DNA from 3 places in the Devosia sp. CN2-171 genome. Region 2 is predicted to be linked to each of the others. Evidence: predicted binding sites of a transcription regulator. Region 2 holds the regulator's gene; each other region holds the start of a gene.
The links. The regulator LexA, encoded in region 2, represses DNA repair genes until DNA is damaged. The targets are predictions, from matches to a motif close to TGTTCNNNNTGTGTTCNG.
Positions count from the first base shown of each region.

Region 1: a site for LexA is predicted at 3,576-3,593, ahead of ACOYW5_RS18770 (helicase-related protein). Genes of this name have one in related genera too.
Region 3: a site for LexA is predicted at 4,203-4,220, ahead of ruvC (crossover junction endodeoxyribonuclease RuvC). Genes of this name have one in related genera too.

Region 1 is NZ_CP186479.1:3,776,448-3,783,052, reverse strand. It holds gene ACOYW5_RS18795 (esterase-like activity of phytase family protein) at 1-579, shown strand, start outside; gene ACOYW5_RS18790 (YybH family protein) at 592-963, shown strand; gene ACOYW5_RS18785 (queuosine precursor transporter) at 960-1,646, opposite strand; gene rpmB (50S ribosomal protein L28) at 1,754-2,038, opposite strand; gene ACOYW5_RS18775 (DUF3108 domain-containing protein) at 2,235-3,029, shown strand; gene ACOYW5_RS18770 (helicase-related protein) at 3,683-6,605, shown strand, end outside.
Region 2 is NZ_CP186479.1:707,161-713,765, reverse strand. It holds partial or broken gene ACOYW5_RS03675 (ComEC/Rec2 family competence protein) at 1-108, shown strand, start outside; gene ACOYW5_RS03670 (beta-galactosidase) at 77-2,035, opposite strand; gene ACOYW5_RS03665 (SMP-30/gluconolactonase/LRE family protein) at 2,046-2,918, opposite strand; gene ACOYW5_RS03660 (2-dehydro-3-deoxy-6-phosphogalactonate aldolase) at 2,915-3,526, opposite strand; gene ACOYW5_RS03655 (2-dehydro-3-deoxygalactonokinase) at 3,531-4,436, opposite strand; gene lexA (transcriptional repressor LexA) at 4,729-5,448, opposite strand; gene glp (gephyrin-like molybdotransferase Glp) at 5,552-6,605, opposite strand, start outside.
Region 3 is NZ_CP186479.1:4,088,990-4,095,594, reverse strand. It holds gene tolQ (protein TolQ) at 1-258, opposite strand, end outside; gene ACOYW5_RS20315 (CHRD domain-containing protein) at 549-986, shown strand; gene ACOYW5_RS20310 (YbgC/FadM family acyl-CoA thioesterase) at 1,100-1,489, opposite strand; gene ACOYW5_RS20305 (NUDIX hydrolase) at 1,486-2,004, opposite strand; gene ruvB (Holliday junction branch migration DNA helicase RuvB) at 2,004-3,047, opposite strand; gene ruvA (Holliday junction branch migration protein RuvA) at 3,040-3,660, opposite strand; gene ruvC (crossover junction endodeoxyribonuclease RuvC) at 3,657-4,160, opposite strand; gene ACOYW5_RS20285 (GGDEF domain-containing protein) at 4,310-5,083, shown strand; gene ACOYW5_RS20280 (GGDEF domain-containing protein) at 5,176-5,949, shown strand; gene ACOYW5_RS20275 (YebC/PmpR family DNA-binding transcriptional regulator) at 5,950-6,605, opposite strand, start outside.

The DNA of each region.
Region 1 (6,605 bases), 1.6 Mb from region 2:
AGCGCCGTGCGTGTCGGTTTCGAGAACCTGACACGCGTCGCCGATTTCTCCCTTCTCGATGGCCGCCCATCCGGCGCGGCGCGCGACGTGTCGATCCCCAAGTGGCTGAGCGATGTCCGCACCAACGAGACGCTGGAAGCGGTCTGCGTTGCACCGGCCGCTTCGCCCATCGCCGGTTCGACCCTGCTGCTCACCGAGGGCATCATCGACGATGACGGCCAGCACTCGGCGTACCTGCTCGGCAACAACGACAAGGGCCCGCTGAGCTACATCTCGGGCGACGGCACCAACCCGACCGACTGCGCCTTCATGCCCAATGGCGACCTGCTGGTGCTCGAGCGCGGCGTCTCGCTGCTCGCCTTCCAGATGCGCCTCGTCCGCATCCCCGCCGCCGAGGTGAAGGCCGGCGCCCACATGAAGGGCGAGGTGCTGCTCCATACTGCGGGCGGCGAGATCGACAACATGGAAGCCCTCGCCGTCCACGCGGCGCCCGATGGCTCGACCCGCATCACCCTCGTCTCGGACAACAACTTCAACGACTGGGAGCGCAACCTGCTGCTAGAGTTCAGCCTCGACTGATCGAGGTGAGACATGACAGCCAGAGATGTGCTTGCTGCATACGCCGACCGGATCAACCGACAAGACTTCGACCTGTTGACCGATCTCGTCGCGCCGGATGCGACCTTCTGGTTCTCGGACGGGACGCATCGCGTCATCGACGCGATCCGGGCCGCCTTCGAGGCGACCTGGCAGATAATGGGGCCTGACGAGCACTACTGGCTCGATCAGCACGAATGGATCGCCGAAGGCGATCACGCCGCCACCTGCATCTATCGCTACAACTGGCGGACGACGTTCGACGGCAAGCCCGCTTCGGGCTCGGGCCGCGGCACCACTGTGCTGAAGTGCGTGGACGATCGCTGGTGGATCGTCCACGAGCACCTGAGCGGCAATCCGGCTTAGGCGCGAGCCCCGATCGGGGGCAGCGGCATGATCCGGCCCATCAGCGCCCGGTAGGGCGCGAGCAGCAGCAGGGCAGCAAGGAACTTCACCAGGAAATCGCCGGTCGCGAGCGACAGCCATAGCGGCACTTCCGGCCCGAGGCTGAGGAACGGCGCTGGGAAGCCGAGCGAGTTGTCGGCGCTGCCATAGATCCCGTCGACAAAGGCGAAGCTGGGCGCGAAGGCGATCGTAAAGAAGATCGCCGTATCGAGCAGCGACCCCAGCAGCGAGCCGGCAAGCGGCGGCAGGAACCAGTTCTTGCTCGCGCGGAGGCGCGAGAACACCGAGATATCGAGCAACTGGCCGATGAGGAAAGCCGTGACCGAGGCGGTGGCGATGCGCGCTGTCGTCGCTGGAGCGCCGCCCACGTTCCACGGCAGCGGATTGAAGCTCAGGTAGAACGACAGCGCCACGGCAGCGACGAAGCCGACCACCACCACCTGCCGGGCGCGCGTCGCGCCGTCATAGCGATTGGTGAGGTCGGTGACGAGAAAAGCGAAGGGATAGGTGAAGGCGCCCCAGGTGAGGAGGTCCTTCAGGTTGATCGGCCCGAGCTGGGCCTCGACCGGGTAGAGCACGAGAATGTTGGACGCGGTAACGACCACGACCATGGCCGCGATAGCCGCGACGAAGCGAGCGAGCATGATCCTGCACCTCTATGTAGACCGCTGTCCGGCATCAGACCGGGGCGGCAAATGAAAACCGCGCGTCCCGGCGGGAACGCGCGGCCGAAACTTTAGGCCGAATTGGCTCAGGCCGCGAGAGCGGCGCGCACTTCCTTCTTCAGCGCCAGCGCGACAGGCGACAGGTCGGCGTCGTCGGCCTTCACGAGGAAGGCGTCGAGGCCACCACGGTGCTCGACGGTGCGCAGCGCGTTCGCCGAGATGCGCAGCTTGACCGTACGGCCGAGCACATCCGACAGGAGCGAGACGTTGAGGAGATTGGGGAGGAAGCGACGGCGGGTGCGGTTGAGCGCGTGGCTCACCTTGTTCCCGACCATGACGCCCTTACCGGTGAGTTCGCAGCGGCGAGCCATGTTGAATTCCTGTAAAATGTCCCTGGGCGCGGGACAATCCCACGCAACGGGCTGTAGTCTGTTCTTGATTGCGAGCGCCTCCATAGAGAAACGCCCCCTGCCCGTCAAGCTTGTGAACGGGGTTTGCCTTGCCAAGCGGCCGGTGCGGGCGGCATTTTGGCCGTTCTCAAGTGATTCGCCGTAAGGACCTTTGCCCGTGTTCAGCGCCACTTTCCGCAAAGGCCTGCGCCTTGCGACCCTGGCCCTTGCGCTCGCCGGCCTGCCGGCCATCGCACAGGAGACCCGCACCCGCGCCGAGTATACCGTGACCATGGGCGGCACGCATGTCGCCAACGTCACCATCATTCTGAGCGACAACGGCAGCCAGTACTCCCTCGCGCTCGACGCCAAGATCGCCGGGCTCGCGCAGCTGATCGCCAGCGGCTCGGCCAAGGCGACCTCGCTCGGAACTTCAGCCAAGAATGGCCTCAGGGCGCAGAAGTTCGACCTTCTGACGCGGGCTGGCGGCGAGGAGTTCACCTCGGCCATTACCTATGGCGGCGGCAGCGTCGAGTCGTTCAAGGTTACCCCGCCGATCATCGACAATATCGACCGGGTGGCCATCGAGCGGAAGCATCTGGCGGCGGCGACGGACATGATGGCGCCGTTCGTGTTGCGCGGGCCTGCGCTCGATAAAGCCTTGTGCAACAAGCAGATGCCGATCTTCACCGGCGTCGAGCGCTTCAACCTGTCGCTGAAATATGTCAAGGACGACACCGCCACGTCCAAGCGTACCGGCTACCAAGGTCCGCTGGTGCTGTGCAGCGTGCACTACACGCCGATCTCGGGGCATTACACCTATAATGAGATCACGACCTACCTCGCCCAGAACGAGCGCATCCTGATCTGGTTCGCGCCGCTGCAGCTCGCCGGGACCTACATCCCCTATCGCGCGCTGATCACCACCGAGGCCGGCGATCTGTCAATCGTGCTGACCGATCTCGCGCAATAATCTGAACGCCGATGAACGGTGCCTAAACGGCTGACTCACCACGCATTCAAGGCGCGGGCTGCATAACCACATCCATGATTTGACCGCCGCCCCCGAACCGTTGGCAACAGACCACGGTTCCCAGCGCCGGACGGCCTCCACGCGGGGCTGCCGGACGGGCGGCGGTAGATCACTTCCGGCCCGGCTCAGAGGCCCGGCGAAAATCATGGTTAACGCATCCCTAACAAAATCGGCGTGTCAGACCGGGACGGTCAATGGCTTTATTGCCAATGGCGCTCCGGCAAAGGCCCGGCGCCCGGTAGCAGCTTCGTCAATCTACGAAGAATCTTCGCAAGCCTCGTCTTCACACCTCGTTCACACCTTGACGATTCGGTAGTAAAACCAGCCAAAATCAATCACTTGGCAACAGTCATGAACGACAAACCGGTTGCTTTTCGCGAGCTGTCGCACGATCGCCGCCTGCTTGCGCCAGAATCAGTTGGGGACCACCACAGGCAGTGGTGAACAAACCCGGATTCGTGAGTCGCAGCCGATTCCTTTCCGGTTTGTTCCCTGTTTGGACCAATGGTTAACACGGGTGGCCGGAACGGGGACAGAAATGTGTCGCAACGAGACACTCGTTTGTTGGCGATCGATGACCTAAGTAGGACGTGATGACTGCCGCATATCCCTCCTCGCTCAAGGCGATTCTTGGGCCCACCAACACCGGCAAGACCTTCTTCGCCATCGAGCGGATGCTCGCGCATCGTTCGGGGATGATCGGCCTGCCGCTGCGGCTTCTGGCGCGCGAGGTCTACCACAAGGTGGTCGACCGGATCGGGGCCCAGCACGTGGCGCTGGTGACCGGCGAGGAGCGGATCGTCCCCGCGAAGCCTCGCTACTGGGTCTGCACCGTCGAAGCCATGCCGCTCGATGTGCCGGTCGAATGCGTCGCGATCGACGAGATCCAGGTGGCTACCGATTTCGATCGCGGCCACGTCTTCACCAACCGGCTGCTGCATGCCCGCGGCCTCAGCGAAACGCTGCTGCTCGGCTCAGGCACCATGACGCCGATCGTCAAGGCGCTGTTGCCGGGCGTCGAGATCATCCACCGGCCGCGCTTTTCCGAGCTGCTCTATGCCGGCTCGAAGAAGATTTCGCGGCAGCCCAAGCGCTCCGCCATCGTCGCCTTCTCGGCGTCCCAGGTCTACGCCATTGCCGAACTGATCCGGCGCGAGCGCGGCGGCGCGGCGGTGGTGATGGGAGCGCTGTCGCCCCGCACCCGCAACGCGCAGGTCGACATGTATCAGAACGGCGATGTCGACTTCCTGGTCGCCACCGACGCCATCGGCATGGGGCTGAACCTCGACGTGCACCACGTCGCCTTCGCCGACGACCACAAGTTTGACGGCCACCAGACCCGCCCCCTGACCCCGGCCGAATTCGGCCAGATCGCCGGCCGCGCCGGCCGCCACATGCATAACGGCACCTTCGGGGTCACCGGCAACGCGCCAGAGTTCGAGGAAGAGCTGATCAAGCAGCTCGAAATGCACGACTTTGAGCCGGTCCGCGTCATCCAGTGGCGCAACCACGAACTCGACTTCCGCTCGATCGCCGACCTCCGCAACAGCCTCGACAAGACGCCGCCGGTGAGGGCCCTGACCCGTGTGCCGGTCGCCACCGACCAGCATGCGCTCGAATTCACCGCCCGCAACGAGGCCGGCGAGTTGGCGCGCGGTGAGGATGCGGTCCGCCTGCTCTGGGAATGCTGCGGCATCCCCGACTATCGCGACATCTCGCCGGCCCAGCACGGCGAAATCATCACCCGCATCTACCTCGACCTCCGCCGGCACGGCCATGCCGACGCCGACTGGATTGCCGAGCAGGTACGGTTCTGCGACAATGTGACAGGCGACATTGATACGCTGTCGAACCGGATCAAGCAGATCCGGACTTGGACCTTTGTCGCCAACCGCAAGAACTGGCTTGAAGACCCCGCATATTGGCGCGAAAAGACCCGCGACATCGAGGATCGACTGAGCGACGCCCTGCACGAGCGTCTGACGCAGCGTTTTGTCGACCGTCGCACATCGGTGCTTATGCGCCACCTGAGAGACAAGCATATGGTATCGCCTGAAATCAACGACCTCGGCGAAGTGAGCCTCGAAGGCCACCTGATCGGCTCTATCGAGGGCTTCCGCTTCACGCTGGCCCGCTCCGAAGGCGGCGATGCCAAGGGCGTGGCGACAGCCGCCGCGCAGGTCGTTGCCCCCGAGATCGCCCATCGCGCCGAGCGCGTCGCCGGGGCGCCGAACGAAGAATTCGTGCTCTCGACCGACGGTTACGTGCGCTGGCGCGGCCAGGTGATCGCCAATCTCGCCGAGGGCGAGCAGTTGTTCACCCCGCGACTGATCATCCTTGCCGACGAGAACCTCACCGGCCCCGACCTCGAACGCGTGCAGGACCGGCTGAACCTCTGGCTCCGCCACCTGGTCAACACCCAGCTCGAGACCGTGCTGGCGCTCGAAGCGCCCGCCGATATCGAAGGGACGGCCCGCGGCCTCGCCTACCGCCTCTACGAAAACCTTGGCATCCTGCCGCGCAGCACCGTGGCCGAAGAGGTCAAGGGCCTCGACCAGGACGAGCGTGGCAAGCTCAGGAAACTCGGCGTCAAGTTCGGCGCCTTCCACATCTACGTGCCGGCGAGCCTGAAGCCCGCGCCCCGAGAAGTGGCGCTGATCCTCTATGCGCTGAAGCACGGCGGCGTGCGCCAGCCGGGCATCGCCGAGCTGCCGCAGATCGTCCTCTCCGGCCGCACCAGCTTCCTGATCGACCCCGAGGTCAACCCCAAGCTCTACGAACTCGCGGGCTTCAAGGTCGCAGGCAAGCGCGCCGTGCGCGTCGATATCCTCGAGCGCCTGGCAGATATCATCCGGCCGCTGATCGCGCTGAACCCGGTGACGCACCAGGGCGAACTGCCGCCCGGCGCCGCCGAGGGCAATGGCTTCCGCGTCACTGTCGAGATGACCTCGCTGCTCGGCACCGCCGGCGAGGATTTCGCCTCGATCCTTAATTCGCTGGGCTATCGCGTCCGCCGCACCCCCAAGGTTGCGGCTCCCGCCGTGGTCGCCGACGCCGCTCCTGCGTCGGAAGCGGTGGCCGCTGAAGCTGCTCCAGCCGACACACCCACCGCTGATGCCCCGGCTGACGATACGCCGGTGGCCGACGCGGCCGATGCAATCGTGAACGCGGCTGCCGCTGATGCCGTCGAAGGCGCAACGCCCGTCGCCGAAGCTGCAGCCGAAGAGATTGCGGCGGTCGAGACCGCTGCCGCCGAGCTCGGCGCCCCGGCGCCGGCAGAAGCCGAAAAGCCCGCCGAGCCCGAGTTCGACGAAGTCTGGTTCCCCGCCGGCCGCCGGCCCGACAACCCGCGCCACAACGGCAACCGCAATCGCGGCAACCGCCCTGACGCCGCCGCACCGGCGGCTGAGGCAGGCGCCGAAGGCGACAAGCCTCAGCGCAATTTCCGCCGGCCGGACCGTCCGGAGGGCGCCGATGGCAAGCCGGCCGGGCGTCCGCGCTTCGAAGGTCGCCGCG
Region 2 (6,605 bases):
GCCCGCGGTGGTGTCCACTGGTTCGCCTGGAACGAAGCGAGCCGCACCTTCGAGGTCCGGCCCGCCATCCCCGCTGTCAGCCGGCCGTGGCGAGTGCCGCCACCGTGACGCCGGCCGCCGGAATTTCGGCCCCGCCGAGCACGTAACCGGCCTCATCGGCTGCCGGAACCAGACGTGCCGCAGTGTCGCCGTAGTTAAAGTAAACGCGCCACTTACCACGAACGCGGCACCGCACCCCGGCCGGCAGCGCCAGTGTAGGCACGTCCGCCTCATCCAGCATGCGATCGATGATGCGCTGCATTAGGGCCCGGTCACCGCTCGCGGCGAGATAGTTGAGCCGGCCCTGCGCTACGAGCACGGGGAAATCTTCCTCGTCCTCGATCACCACCTCGGCCCGCGTCTCGAGCCTTTCGCGCCAATGCCCAACGGCACCGCCGCCCTTCACCGACACCGTCTGGCGCGGATCGGTGCTGTCGATGCGCGCCACCTTGGCGTCGAGGAGGTTCTGCGGCAGATCCGGGCCAAGCGCCGCCGGAATGGCGAAGTTCTCGGTCTTCGATCCCGACCGCGGCCCGATCAGCAGATGCCCGTCGAACCCGGCAATCGCCGTGCGCAACGCATCGTTCCAGGCGAACAGCGCCGGAATGATCACGAGATCATAGCCTGAGAAGTCGCTCGTCGACGGCGACAGGATATCCACATCCACACCGCGCTTCCGCAGCGGCACGTAGCAGTTTCGCACGTGCTGCTGGTGCGAGAACCCCGCTGCCTGCGGCTGGATCTTCCACGCCCACTCGCTCTGGTAGTCAAAGACGATCGCGACGCGGCCCTTGCGCGCCTCACCGCCGAACCCGAGCTGCGCCAGTTCCTCGGCCACCTGGCGGGCCTCGAAATAGCCCGGCGCTTCCTTGCTGTCCGGCCGTAACAGGCCGGCATGCATCTGCTCCTGCGCAAACGGCGCCTGCCGCCAGCGGAAGTAGCTCACCACCTCGGCGCCGTGCGCGAACGCCTCCCAGGCCCAGAGCCGCGCCATGCCCGGCAGCGGGTCGGGGTTGTAGTCGGCCCAGTTCACCGGCCCCGGCTGCTGTTCCATGATCCACCAGCGTCCATGACCGACCGCGCGGTAGAGGTCATGATGCAGGCCTGAATTGTCGGGGTCGCCCTGCCGGAGATAGGGCAGCTTGCTCTCGGCCGGCTCGGGCACGCCCTCCAGATGCCCCAGCGGATAGGAGTCCCAACTCGCGACGTCCAGCGTCTCGGCCAGTTCGTAGTGGTCGAACTCGGTGGAGCGCGACATGAAATTGTGGATCACCGGCAGATCCGGACGAGCCGCCTTCATCAGGTCGAACTGCACCTTGTTGAACGCCGCCACCTGCGCCGAGGAGTAGCGGCGGAAGTCGAGCCAGTGCGCCGGCGCCGCCTCGGTGACGGTGAGGTTGGGCAGCTCGATCTGGTCGAACCGGTTGTAGTCCATCGACCAGAACACGCCGCCCCAGGCCTCGTTGAGCGCCTCGACCGTGCCGTAGCGCGCCGCAAGCCAGGCACGGAACCCCTGCAGCGCCGCGTCGGAGTACGACAGGACCGTGTCGTGGCAGGCGTACTCGTTATCCGTCTGCCACCCGGCAAGGGCAGGGTGCTGCCCCACCTTGTCGATCAAGAGCTGCGTGATCCGGGCGCATTCCTCGCGATAGCCGAGATGTGAGAAATCGTAGTGCCGGCGCGAACCGAAGCCGCGACGCCTCCCTTCCTTGTCTACCGCCAGCATGTCCGGATGTTTGTCGATCATCCACCGCGGCGGCGTCGCCGTCGGCGTGCCAACGATGACCTTGAGTCCGTGCCGGTCCAGCACATCCATGGACTGCACCAGCCAGTCGAAATGCAACTCGCCGGGCGTAGGCTCCAGCTTCGACCAGGCGAACTCGCCGATGCGGACATACTTGATGCCGGCCTCGGCCATGCGGCGGGCATCCTCCTCCCACCATTCGACCGGCCAGTGTTCGGGGTAGTAGCAGACGCCGATAGCGGGAAAGGACACGTGCAATAACTCAGAGCTTGATGAAGGGTTCGGTGAGACCGGGGACGTCGACGTCGATGGCGAACACGCTGCCCGCATGCGGCTGGGCGTCGATTTCCTCGGGCGTCATGTTTTCGCGCGCGGTGGTGAGGTACAGCGTCTTCATGTCCTTGCCGCCGAACGCAGGGCAGCTGACCCGTGTGACGCCGGGAACTTCGACCACCTGGTCGAGCTTGCCATCCGGCGAGATGCGGATCACGGCACCGCCGCCCCAGCGGGCGTTCCAGACAAAGCCCTCGGAATCGACCACCGAGCCATCGGCGCCACCGAGCCCTTCCATGGTGTAGAAGTCTTCCCACGGTCCGATCGGCAGCCCGGTCTCGAGATCGAGCGGGCACCTGACGATCATCTTGCCGGCGTCGGTGAAATACGCCGTCCGCCCGTCCGGCGAAAAGCAGATGGAGTTCGGTATGCGAATCTTGTCGATGACCTTGGTCAGCTTCCCGGCGCGATACTGGTAGACACCGCCGACGCCGGCTTCGCCCTTGCGCCCCATCGTGCCGATCCAGAACCCGCCGGAGCGGTCCATGCGGCTGTCATTGGTGCGGTTGGTCGGAACGTCGCCCTCGACTTCGATAATCGGGGTCGAACTGTCCGAGACGAAATCGTAGCGGAGCAGGGTGCCCGACTGCGCCACGGCCAGCGTGTCGCGATCGATCACCGCCGCCGCGCTCACCGTGTCCTTGAACACGATGCGGTCGACGATGTGCCCGTCGGTGCCGGCGCTCAGCATGGTGTGGTTGAGGATGTCGAACCAGAACAGCCGCTCGAGCAGCGGGTGCCAGAACGGGCCTTCGCCCAGTTCGCAGCGGCTATCGACAAAAAGCTCGGCCTGGCGGTTCATTGCGGCTTTCCCTGATCGTAGGCGGAAACGGCAGCGGCAGCGCGCTGCGCCACCTCGGTTGCGCTCATGCCCGGCTTGTAGATGTAGGTCCCGAGCCCGAAGCCAGCGCAGCCGGCCGCGAAATACTCCCCGAAATTGTCGGGGTTCGCCCCGCCCACCGCATAGAGCGGGATGGTCGGCGGCAGCACGGCCTTCATCGCCTTGATGCCCTTGGGGCCAAGCACCTCGGCCGGGAAGAACTTGAGCCCCGTCGCGCCCGACCGAATGGCGGTGAACGCGTCGCTCGGCGTGAACACGCCCGGATAGGACTCGAGCCCGCGCTCGATCGTCGCCCCGATCACCGCCGGATTTGTGTCGGGCGAGACGATGAACTGGCCGCCCGCATCGGCGACTTCGTCGACTTCGAACCGCGCCAGCACGGTGCCGGCGCCGATCATGGCACGGCCGTCGAAGGCCTTGGCGGCATCGCCGATCGAGCGCAGCGGCTCGGGCGAGTTGAGCGGCACTTCGATCATGGTGATGCCGGCTTCGGCCAGGGCGGAGCAGACGGGCACGGTCTCTTCGGGCATGATACCGCGGAGGATCGCGATGATGTGGCGATGCTTCATTTCTCTATCCTTGTCTTGCGGCCTTGAGGCCGGCGAGCGTTGCGTCGGTCGCGTCGACGACCCGGGTCTTCGCACCCAGCCGGTCGAAGCCGATCTGATAGAGGCCGCAGAGCCCCACGCTGCCGATCAAGGGGATCTCAGCGTTGCCGATCCAGTCGCGTTGTCCGCCAATCTCAGCGCCGATCAGCAGCCCGGAGAGGAAGCCGGCGCACCAGGCCGCGTTGCGTCCCGAAAGGAGCGAGCCGGCGCGAACCTTGAACAGCGTCGCCGTCAGTCGCTCGGGGTGTTCCAGCCCCTGGTCGAGGCCGGCCGAAAAGCCGAGATCGCGATCCTCGCCCTCGAGCTCGCCGTTGAGCGAGTGCCGCAGCACCGAATGGGTTCGCAACAGCTCGAACACTTCCCCGGTCATGGCGCTCGAAAAGCGCGTCAGCCGCGTCCCGTCGAGCAGCGCCCACTTGCTGTGCGTGCCCGGCATGACCACAAGGCCGGAGAAGCCGGGAACGAGCGCCGAGAGCCCGAGCAACTGGGTCTCTTCGCCGCGCATCACATCTTCCGCGCCGACATCCCTGAGGCACACGCCCGGCAGGATGCGCGGATCGAGTTCGCCCGGCATGTCCGGCGACACGGCACCGGCAGCGAGATTGCCGAGCTCGGCCGGTGCGTCGAGATACGGCGCCTCCATCCAGCCCTGCCGCGCCCCGGCCATGCCACAGATCAACACTTCGCTGACCTCGTCGGCGACGCCCTGAAGCAGGCCCGTCAGCACATCGGGATACTGCTCCCGGCTCAGCCGTCCCATGCCATCCGGCGACGAGCGCGCGAAAGCGATCTCACCGTCGGAATCAATTCCCCAGGCGCGCAGATTGGATGTCCCCCAATCGACCGCGACCCACTCGACTTGACCAGACAATACCCTCTCCCTTGCAGGCGATATTTCGCCGGCGCGCCCTCATGGCGCACAATCGGGAAGCTCATCCACTCGCTTAGTATGGTACCGAGAAAAATGTGCCCCAGGCGGCGGCGCGGACCCTAAAGCGTTTTCAGGAAAAGTTGCAGACTTTTCCGGTTCGAAAGCGCGACAAAGTGCTCCTACGTCTTTGTCGCGCCCGCCAAAGGCAAAATGTCCCACAACCTGCCCACACTCAAAGAAAAAGGGCCGGCGTCAGCCGGCCCAGTGACCCGATTGGCGGTGGGGTCGAAACTCAGTACTTGCGCAGCAGGCCGACGAGGCGGCCCTGCACCTTCACCCGGTCGGGCGGGAAGATGCGCGTCTCGTAAGCCGGGTTGGCGGCCTCGAGAGCCACCGAATTGCCGCGCCGGCGCAGCCGCTTCAGCGTTGCTTCCTCGTCATCGACAAGCGCCACGACGATCTCGCCCGTCGAGGCCGCGTCCTGCTTCTTGATCAGCACCGTGTCGCCGTCAAAAATTCCGGCATCGATCATTGAGTCGCCGCGCACTTCGAGCGCGAAATGTTCGCCTGGCCCAAGCATCTCTGGCGGTACCATGATGGTGTGGCTGTGTGTCTGAATAGCCTCGATCGGCGTACCGGCTGCGATCCGGCCCATCACCGGGATGGTCACCGCGCGATAGTCGCTGACCGATGTCACCGCGGCCGAGCGGGAAGGGGGCGTCGATACCTTGCCGAGATTGCCCTCGATGACCGACGGCTCGAACCGCGCCTTGCGGCCGCCGAGCGAGGGGTTCATCGAGTCCGGCAGCTTGATTACTTCCAGCGCCCGCGCCCGGTTGGGCAACCGGCGGATGAAGCCGCGCTCCTCGAGCGCCGTGATCAGGCGGTGAATGCCCGATTTACTGCGCAGGTCGAGCGCATCCTTCATCTCATCGAAGGATGGCGGAATACCGGACTCTTTCATCCGCTCGTGAATGAACATCAGAAGTTCGTGTTGCTTGCGCGTCAGCATGGCGGCCCCGTGAGCAGAATCGGAACAAAGACTGAACGTAGTTGTATCCGTTCCAGTTATGTTCTGCAACATCGCGGTAAAGATCGCGTTAGCGCGAAGGCGATCAGCCCCAGTTCAGCGGGATCACGTCGACGATCTCGCCCGGCGGCACGCCCGGCGAATCCTCGGGCACGACGATCAGCGCGTCGGCCAGCGCCAGCGAGGTCGAATGGCTGGAATCGGTCTCGAAGATTGGCGTCACCTGCATGTAGCCGATGTCGTTGCGGCTGAGATTGGCACGCATGAAATGCCGGCGCGGGCCGTTAGCGGGCAGTCCGAGCAGGGTCGGCACACCGATCCGCGGCCAGAACGGGTCGATGTGCCCCGTCAGTGCCCGCAGCATCGGCTTGAGGATGATCGTCGCGGTCACGAGCGCCGAAACCGGGTTGCCCGGCAGCCCGAACACCAGCGTTCGCCCGCGCGTCCCGAACATCAGGGGCTTGCCCGGCCGCATCCTGAGCTTCCAGAAATCCAGCTCGACGCCCAGGTCGCGCAGCACGTCCTGCACATAGTCGCGGTCACCGACGCTCGCCCCGCCGGTGGTCACCAGCACGTCGACGCCGCTGTCGAATGCGCCGAGCAGGGCCGCGTCGATCTTGTCCTTCCCGTCCGGCACGATGCCGAGGTCCACGATCTCCTCGGCATAGGGCGAGAACATGGGCACCAGCCCGTACGAGTTCGAGGCGATGATCTGGTCCGGCCCGAGCATGCCGCCCGGGGCCACGAGCTCATCGCCCGTCGCTACCACGGCGATCCGCGGCCGCTTCGTCACCACCAGTTCCGGCCGGTTAGCGGAGGCGGCGAGATTGAGCATCGCCGGCGTCAGTCCGACGCCGGCCGGCAGCAGTTCGGCCCCGCGCATGAAGTCAAAACCCTGCTTCCGCACGCTTTGGCCCGGCGTCGGCACCTTCTCGAAGCTGATCTGGTTGCCCTTGGCGGTCGCTTCCTCCTGCATGATCACGGCGTCGGCCCCGATCGGCATCGGTGCGCCCGTGAAGATGCGAACGCACTGGCCATGCTCCATCATGCCGACGAACCGCGCCCCGGCCTGCGACGTACCCGCCATCTTCAGCGGCCGGCCCGGCGACACCTCGGCGGCACGTACGGCATAGCCGTCC
Region 3 (6,605 bases), 1.3 Mb from region 2:
GAGGCCCGGCGACGGTCGTTCGCTCATCTGCTGGTAGAGCTCTTCCAGCGACTGGCCCGACCAGAACACGCGCTCGAACTTGTTCATCTCGCCTTTGACGCGGCCGTAGAGCATCGTCTTGTCGACGATGATCGCCCAGCACCAGACCGAGGCGGCGAGCAGCCCGACCATCACGGTTTTTACGACGAGGTCGGCCTGCCAGAACAGCGCCCAGATCGATAGGTCGGCATGCGGAGCGACCGTGCCGACGGCATCCATGGCTTCCATGTAAGGGTCCTTCTCAGTCCGGCCACGACGACCGAATCCTGATGTCGGGTCGATGCGGTCCAAATTTGTCAAATTTAAGAGAAAAGCCCGGAATTCCGGACCTTTGGCAGCGCGGAGGATGCCCTGCCTTACTTATGGTCAAGGAGGTGTTAACAAAGCGATTCCTCGCGTGAGCGTGATCGCGTCACATCGGCGCATGGCAACCATGCGCGTCCGAGTTCGTTTCGATACGCCCGCAGCCCGGGGCTCGCTGGCGGGCAAATCGAACGGAGGAGTCTCTTATGCGATATCTGACAACCACCCTCATGGCGGCAACGGCCGCCCTTGCCTTTTCGATGACGCCTGCCCTCGCCGAAATGGTGAAGTTCAGCGCCGACCTGACCGGCGCCGCCGAAGTCCCGGCCACCGACAGCGCCGGTACCGGCAAGGTGGAAGCCACCCTCGACACCGACACCAAGGTATTCACTTGGACCATCACCTACGAAGGCCTGAGTGGTGAGGCGACTGCCGCCCACTTCCATGGCCCAGCCGCCGAGGGAGCCAATGCTGGCCCGGTCGTGCCCATCGAGGGTGCACTGACGAGCCCGATCGCCGGCAACGCGACTCTGACCGACGACCAGGTGACCCAGTTGCAGGGCAGCCAGTGGTACTTCAACATCCACACGGCCAAGTTCCCTGACGGCGAACTCCGCGGCCAGGTGAAGCCCGCTGCGATGTAATGAGGCACCGGCCCATTTAATCCTCCCCCGCGGGGCGGGGGAGGGGGACCAGCGAAGCTGGTGGAGGGGGCCTTCGGCAAGCGACAAAGGCCGCTCATCTCGAGCGGGCCTTGCTATCTCAGTAGCGCCATCAGGTCGCGGGGCATGCGCGCGACGCCGCCGCTGGTCCTGATGGCCACGACCTGCACCTCGGCGCGCGTGATCTCCACCCCATCGCGGCTGATCGACTGCACGAGGTTGAGCCGCGCCGGCGTCACCGAGGCCACTTCCGTCGCGACCTCGAGCAGGTCGTCAATATGCGCCGCCGCCTTGAAATCGATGCTCATCGACCGCACCGCAAAGGCGATGCCGTCCTTCACCAGCTCCGAATGATGCACCCCGCGCTCGCGCAAGAACTCCGTCCGCGCCCGCTCGAAGAAATGGAGATAGGCCGCGTGGTAGACATTGCCCGAAAAGTCGGTGTCTTCGTAGTAGACGCGGGCGGTGAACGTGCTGCTGGTCATGCCGGTTCACGGTCGAGCAGGTGGACCGTCGTTGTCGGCAGGTTCCCGAGGCGGGTCCTGAGCGGCTCCGGGTAGAACGTGTGGGCTGCCAGTGCCTCCGGCGTCGCCGGCACCCAGCGATACTCCATCTCCACGCTGCCTTCGTAGCAGCGGTGACAAACATCGGTCTCGTGGTATGGGAAATCGTCCGCCACCTCGATGCTGTAGTAGAGCCCAACCTCGTGAAACTGCTGCGATTTTTCTGGAAAGAACGACTCGATCACGAAAGCCAGCGGGCCGACCTCCACCCGCCGTTCGAACTCTTCCTGCATCTCCCGCACCAGCGTCTCGATGCTTGCTTCGCCCTGCTCGATCCGACCGCCCGGCAGGAACGTGCCGTAACCGCCGGAAATGTTCTGTATGAGCACCCGCCCATTCCGGAGCGCGATCGCCGCGGCCCGCATCTGGAAGCGCAACGGGCCGTCATCGAAGCAGACCATGCTGTCGTGGCGAATGACCCGGCGGTGTTCAACCATTAGCCTTCACCCTCCGGCTCTTCGAACAGGCTGCCCTGCATTCCAACAAATCCCTGCGGGACACCCAGCCCGAGGTGCTGGAAGGCAAGCGCCGTCAGCATGCGTCCGCGCGGCGTGCGCTGGATGAAGCCCTGCTGGATCAGGTAGGGCTCGACGATCTCCTCGAGCGCATCCCGCGGCTCGCTGAGCGCTGCGGCAATGGTCTCGATACCCACCGGACCGCCGCCGTAGAAATCCGCGATGACCTTGAGGTAGCGCCGGTCGAGCTGGTCGAGCCCGCGCGCATCGACATCAAGCCGCAGCAGGGCCTTGTCGGCCACCGAACGGGTAATCTCTTTCGCGCCGTCGACCAGCGCAAAATCGGTGACCCGGCGCAACAACCTTCCGGCAATACGCGGCGTACCGCGCGACCGGCGCGCCACTTCCATCGCGCCGTCCGACGCCATCGGCGTACCGAGCAGCCGCGCCCCACGCTCGACGATCTTCACCAGTTCGTCCGGCGTGTAGAAATTGAGCCGGATCGGAATGCCGAATCGGTCGCGCAGCGGCGTGGTCAAGAGGCCCGCGCGCGTCGTCGCGCCGATCAGGGTGAATTTCGCGAGATCGATCCGCACCGACCGCGCCGCCGGCCCCTCACCGATGATCAGGTCGAGCTGGTAGTCCTCCATCGCCGGATAGAGGATTTCCTCGATCGCCGGATTGAGCCGGTGGATCTCGTCGATGAACAGCACGTCGCGCTCTTCGAGATTGGTCAGCAGCGCCGCAAGGTCGCCCGCCTTGGCGATCACCGGACCCGAAGTCGCGCGAAAGCCCACGCCAAGCTCGCGCGCCACGATCTGCGCCAGGGTGGTCTTGCCCAGCCCCGGCGGCCCGACAAACAGCACGTGATCAAGCGCCGCCCCCCGGTGCTTTGCCGCCTTGATGAACACCTCAAGATTGGCCCGCGCCTCGGCTTGCCCGATGAATTCGGAAAAACCGGACGGGCGGAGTGAGACGTCGAGCGGGTCGTCACGGCCGGCAGCGGCGGAGGTGAGGTTAGCCATTGCTCAATTCCCTGAGCCCGAGCCGGATCAGCTTGTCCGTCGCCACCCCGTCGCCTTCCTTCCCGACCACGCGCGCGATCGCGGCCGAAGCCTGGGCGCTCGAGTAGCCGAGGTTGACGAGAGCCGAGACCGCATCGGTCACGTTGCCCGAAGCCACCCCTTCGCCCAACGCCGCCTGCAGCCCGAGCGTGCCGGCATCCACCGTGCCGCCCAACGGCCCCTTGCCCTTGAGCTCGGTGACGATGCGCACTGCGAGCTTGGGGCCGACACCATTGGCGCGACCGACCATCGCCTTGTCCTGCAGCGCGATGGCGCTCGAGAGTTCGGACGGGCCGAGGGTCGAGAGGATCGAGAGGGCGACGCGCGCGCCTACCCCCTGCACCGTCATCAGCACGGTGAACCAGGCCTTCTCGGCCTCGGTGAAGAAGCCGTAGAGCCGGATCATGTCCTCACGCACGATCGTCTCGATATGAACGACCGCGGCGTGCCCGACCTGCGGCAGGGCCGCGATGGTCTTCGATGAGCAGTGCACCTCATAGACCACGCCGTTCACATCGACATGGACGAAATCGTCGCCAAAACCGTCGATGAGGCCCTTGAGCTTGCCGATCATGCGATGGCCCGGAGCTGGCGGATGGCGCGGTGGTGGGCATGGCAGACGGCGATGGCCAGCGCATCGGCTGCGTCGGCGCCCTTGAAGCTCGCCGTCGGCAGGAGGATCTTGATCATCATCTGCACCTGGCCCTTTTCAGCATGTCCCGTGCCGACCACGGATTTCTTGATGAGGTTGGCGGCATATTCTCCAACCGGCAGACCACGTAAGGCCGGCGTCATCAACACCACGCCACGCGCCTGGCCCAGCTGCAGCGCCGAACGCGCGCCGGCCGAAACGAACGTCTCCTCGACCGCCGCCTCGTCTGGCGTGAATTCGTCGAGCACAGCCACGATACCGCGGTGCAGTTCGACCAGCCGGTCCGCCAGCAGCCCGTCCGTCGGGGGCGTGATGGTGCCGCAGGCAACGAACCCCAGCCGGTTGCCGGTGCTTTCGATGACCCCCCAGCCACAGCGCCTGAGCCCGGGGTCGATGCCGATGATTCGCACGGTTTCCGCCATGTCTGAGCTTTAGGACAACGTCCCCAACCTACCAAGCGCTTTGTGAACGAAACGGAAACACGGCTGTGAATGGAAGCGAAGTGATCGGTCGCATTAAGGGCAGTGCAAGCATTGGTCCGTATGCCGGTTCCATTCATCGGGGGACGCGGATGAACAAGGTCAGATTGACCAGGGTCGCCTGGGCCGGCGTATGGCGCCGCACGTTGGGCATCCTTGCCCTTTCGACGCTCGGCTCGTGGGTCGTTTCCGAACTGATCATGTTCGCGCTCGGCCAGGGCATGAACGATGTCGGCATGGTGCTGGCACTGAGCATGCCCACGGTGCTCGGGGGCCCGATCCTCTTCTACCTGCAGATCAAGTCGGCACAGTTGTCCGAGGCTAATCGCCGGCTCGAAACCCTTGCCTCGACCGACTGGCTAACCGGTGTCCTCAACCGGCGCTCGTTCACCTCGCAGGTCGGGCGGGCGCTGGACCGCAACGGCGGCGGCGCGCTGCTCGTGCTCGATGCCGACCACTTCAAGACCATCAACGACCGCTTCGGCCACGAGCGCGGCGACGAAGTGCTGCAGATGCTCGCCGGAGCGATCCGTGACGGCGTGCGCGAGAACGATTTCGTCGGCCGGCTCGGCGGCGAGGAGTTCGGCGTGTTCCTCCATGGCGCGGGCTTTGAGTCCGCTTGGCAGACGGCCGAGCGCATCCGCACCGGGGTGAATGCCCTGTTCGTCACCTCCGAAGGCGTGGCACAGCGCCTGTCGGTCAGTATCGGCGGCGCCGTGGCCGGAGCCGACAGCAGCTTCTCGCAGCTGTTCCGCAGTGCCGACGAGCGCCTCTACAGTGCCAAGCACGCCGGCCGCAACCGGGTGGAACTGGGCGGCAGCCTCGACGAGGAAGCCGTCGCGGCACTGACGGCCGCCATCAGCTGAGCCGTTGGCTAAAATCCGACCCAACCCCTTGAGGTGATCTCAACTCCACATGCCTAGCCTCCACCGCTCTTTCGACCGGCGGAGTATGCGCGTTGGACTTTTCGCCCACCGGCTGGGGTCGCGTGATCCTGTGGACGGCACTCGGCGCAATCGGCTGCGTCGCCGTCGCCCTGTTCATCGATCAGTTCAACTTCCCGAGCCTTTCGCCGGACCAGCTGACCCGCGCAGTAGCGACCGACATCGCCGTACCCTTGCTGCTGGCTGTGCCGATCCTGTTCTTCCTGCTAAGCAAGCTGCGCGAACTCGCCGTCGCCCACGAACAGTTACGCCGCCACGCCGCGACCGATGCGCTCACGAACCTCCTCAATCGCAGCGCCTTCACGCGCGAGGTGGAGGAAGAGCTGGCGGATGCCCGCTTCGCATCCGATGGCGCACGCGGCTCGCTGCTGGTTATCGACGCGGACAACTTCAAGCGCATCAACGATACCTACGGGCACGAGCACGGCGATGCGGCCCTGCAGATGATCGCCCGTGCCATCCGCAGCGTGCTGCGCGCGGCCGATCGTGTCGGACGCATCGGCGGCGAGGAGTTCGCGGTGTTCCTGCCCGGCACCAGCCTTCTCGTCGCCGAGGCCGTGGCCGAACGGCTGAGGCTCGCGGTGTTCGCCATCGAGTTCCGTCCCGAGGATCGCCGGCACCAGTTGACGGTCAGCATCGGCGGCGCGGTCTACGACCGTTACCTGCCATTCGCCGAGCTGTTCCGCCTCGCCGACCAGCGGCTCTATGCCGCAAAGCAAAATGGCCGAAACTGCGTCGCAGTCTCGTCCATCACGCACTATGAAACTTTGCCGGCCGCCGCTGCCTGATCAGGCGGCGTCGATTTTGGCCATGTCTTCGTCGGAAATATCGAAGTTCGAATAGACGTTCTGCACGTCGTCATCTTCCTCGAGGATGCTGATCAGGCGCAGCAGCGAGGCGCCCTTTTCGGCATCGACCGGCACTTCGTTCTGCGGCTTGAAGATGAACTTGGCCGATTCCGCCTCGCCCAGCACCTTCTCGAGCGCGGCCGCGACTTCATTCAGGGATTCGAACGAGGTGTAGATCCAGTGGCCTTCCTCGTCGCTCTCGACGTCGTCGGCGCCGGCTTCGATCGCCGCCTCCATCACCTTGTCTTCCGAACCCACAGTCGCCGGATAGAAGATTTCGCCGACGCGGTCGAACATGAAGCCGACCGAGTTGGTTTCGCCCAGGGCTCCGCCGTTCTTGGAGAAGGTCGAACGCACGTTCGATGCGGTGCGGTTGCGATTGTCGGTCAGCGCCTCGACGATGACAGCCACACCACCCGGGCCATAGCCCTCGTAGCGGATCTCGTCGTAGTTCTCGCCGTCATTGCCCGCCGCCTTCTTGATGGCGCGGTCGATATTGTCGCGCGGCATCGACTGCGCGCGGGCGTTCTGCACCGCAAGGCGAAGCCGGGCGTTGAACGCCGGGTCGGGCATGCCGAGCTTGGCCGCCACGGTGA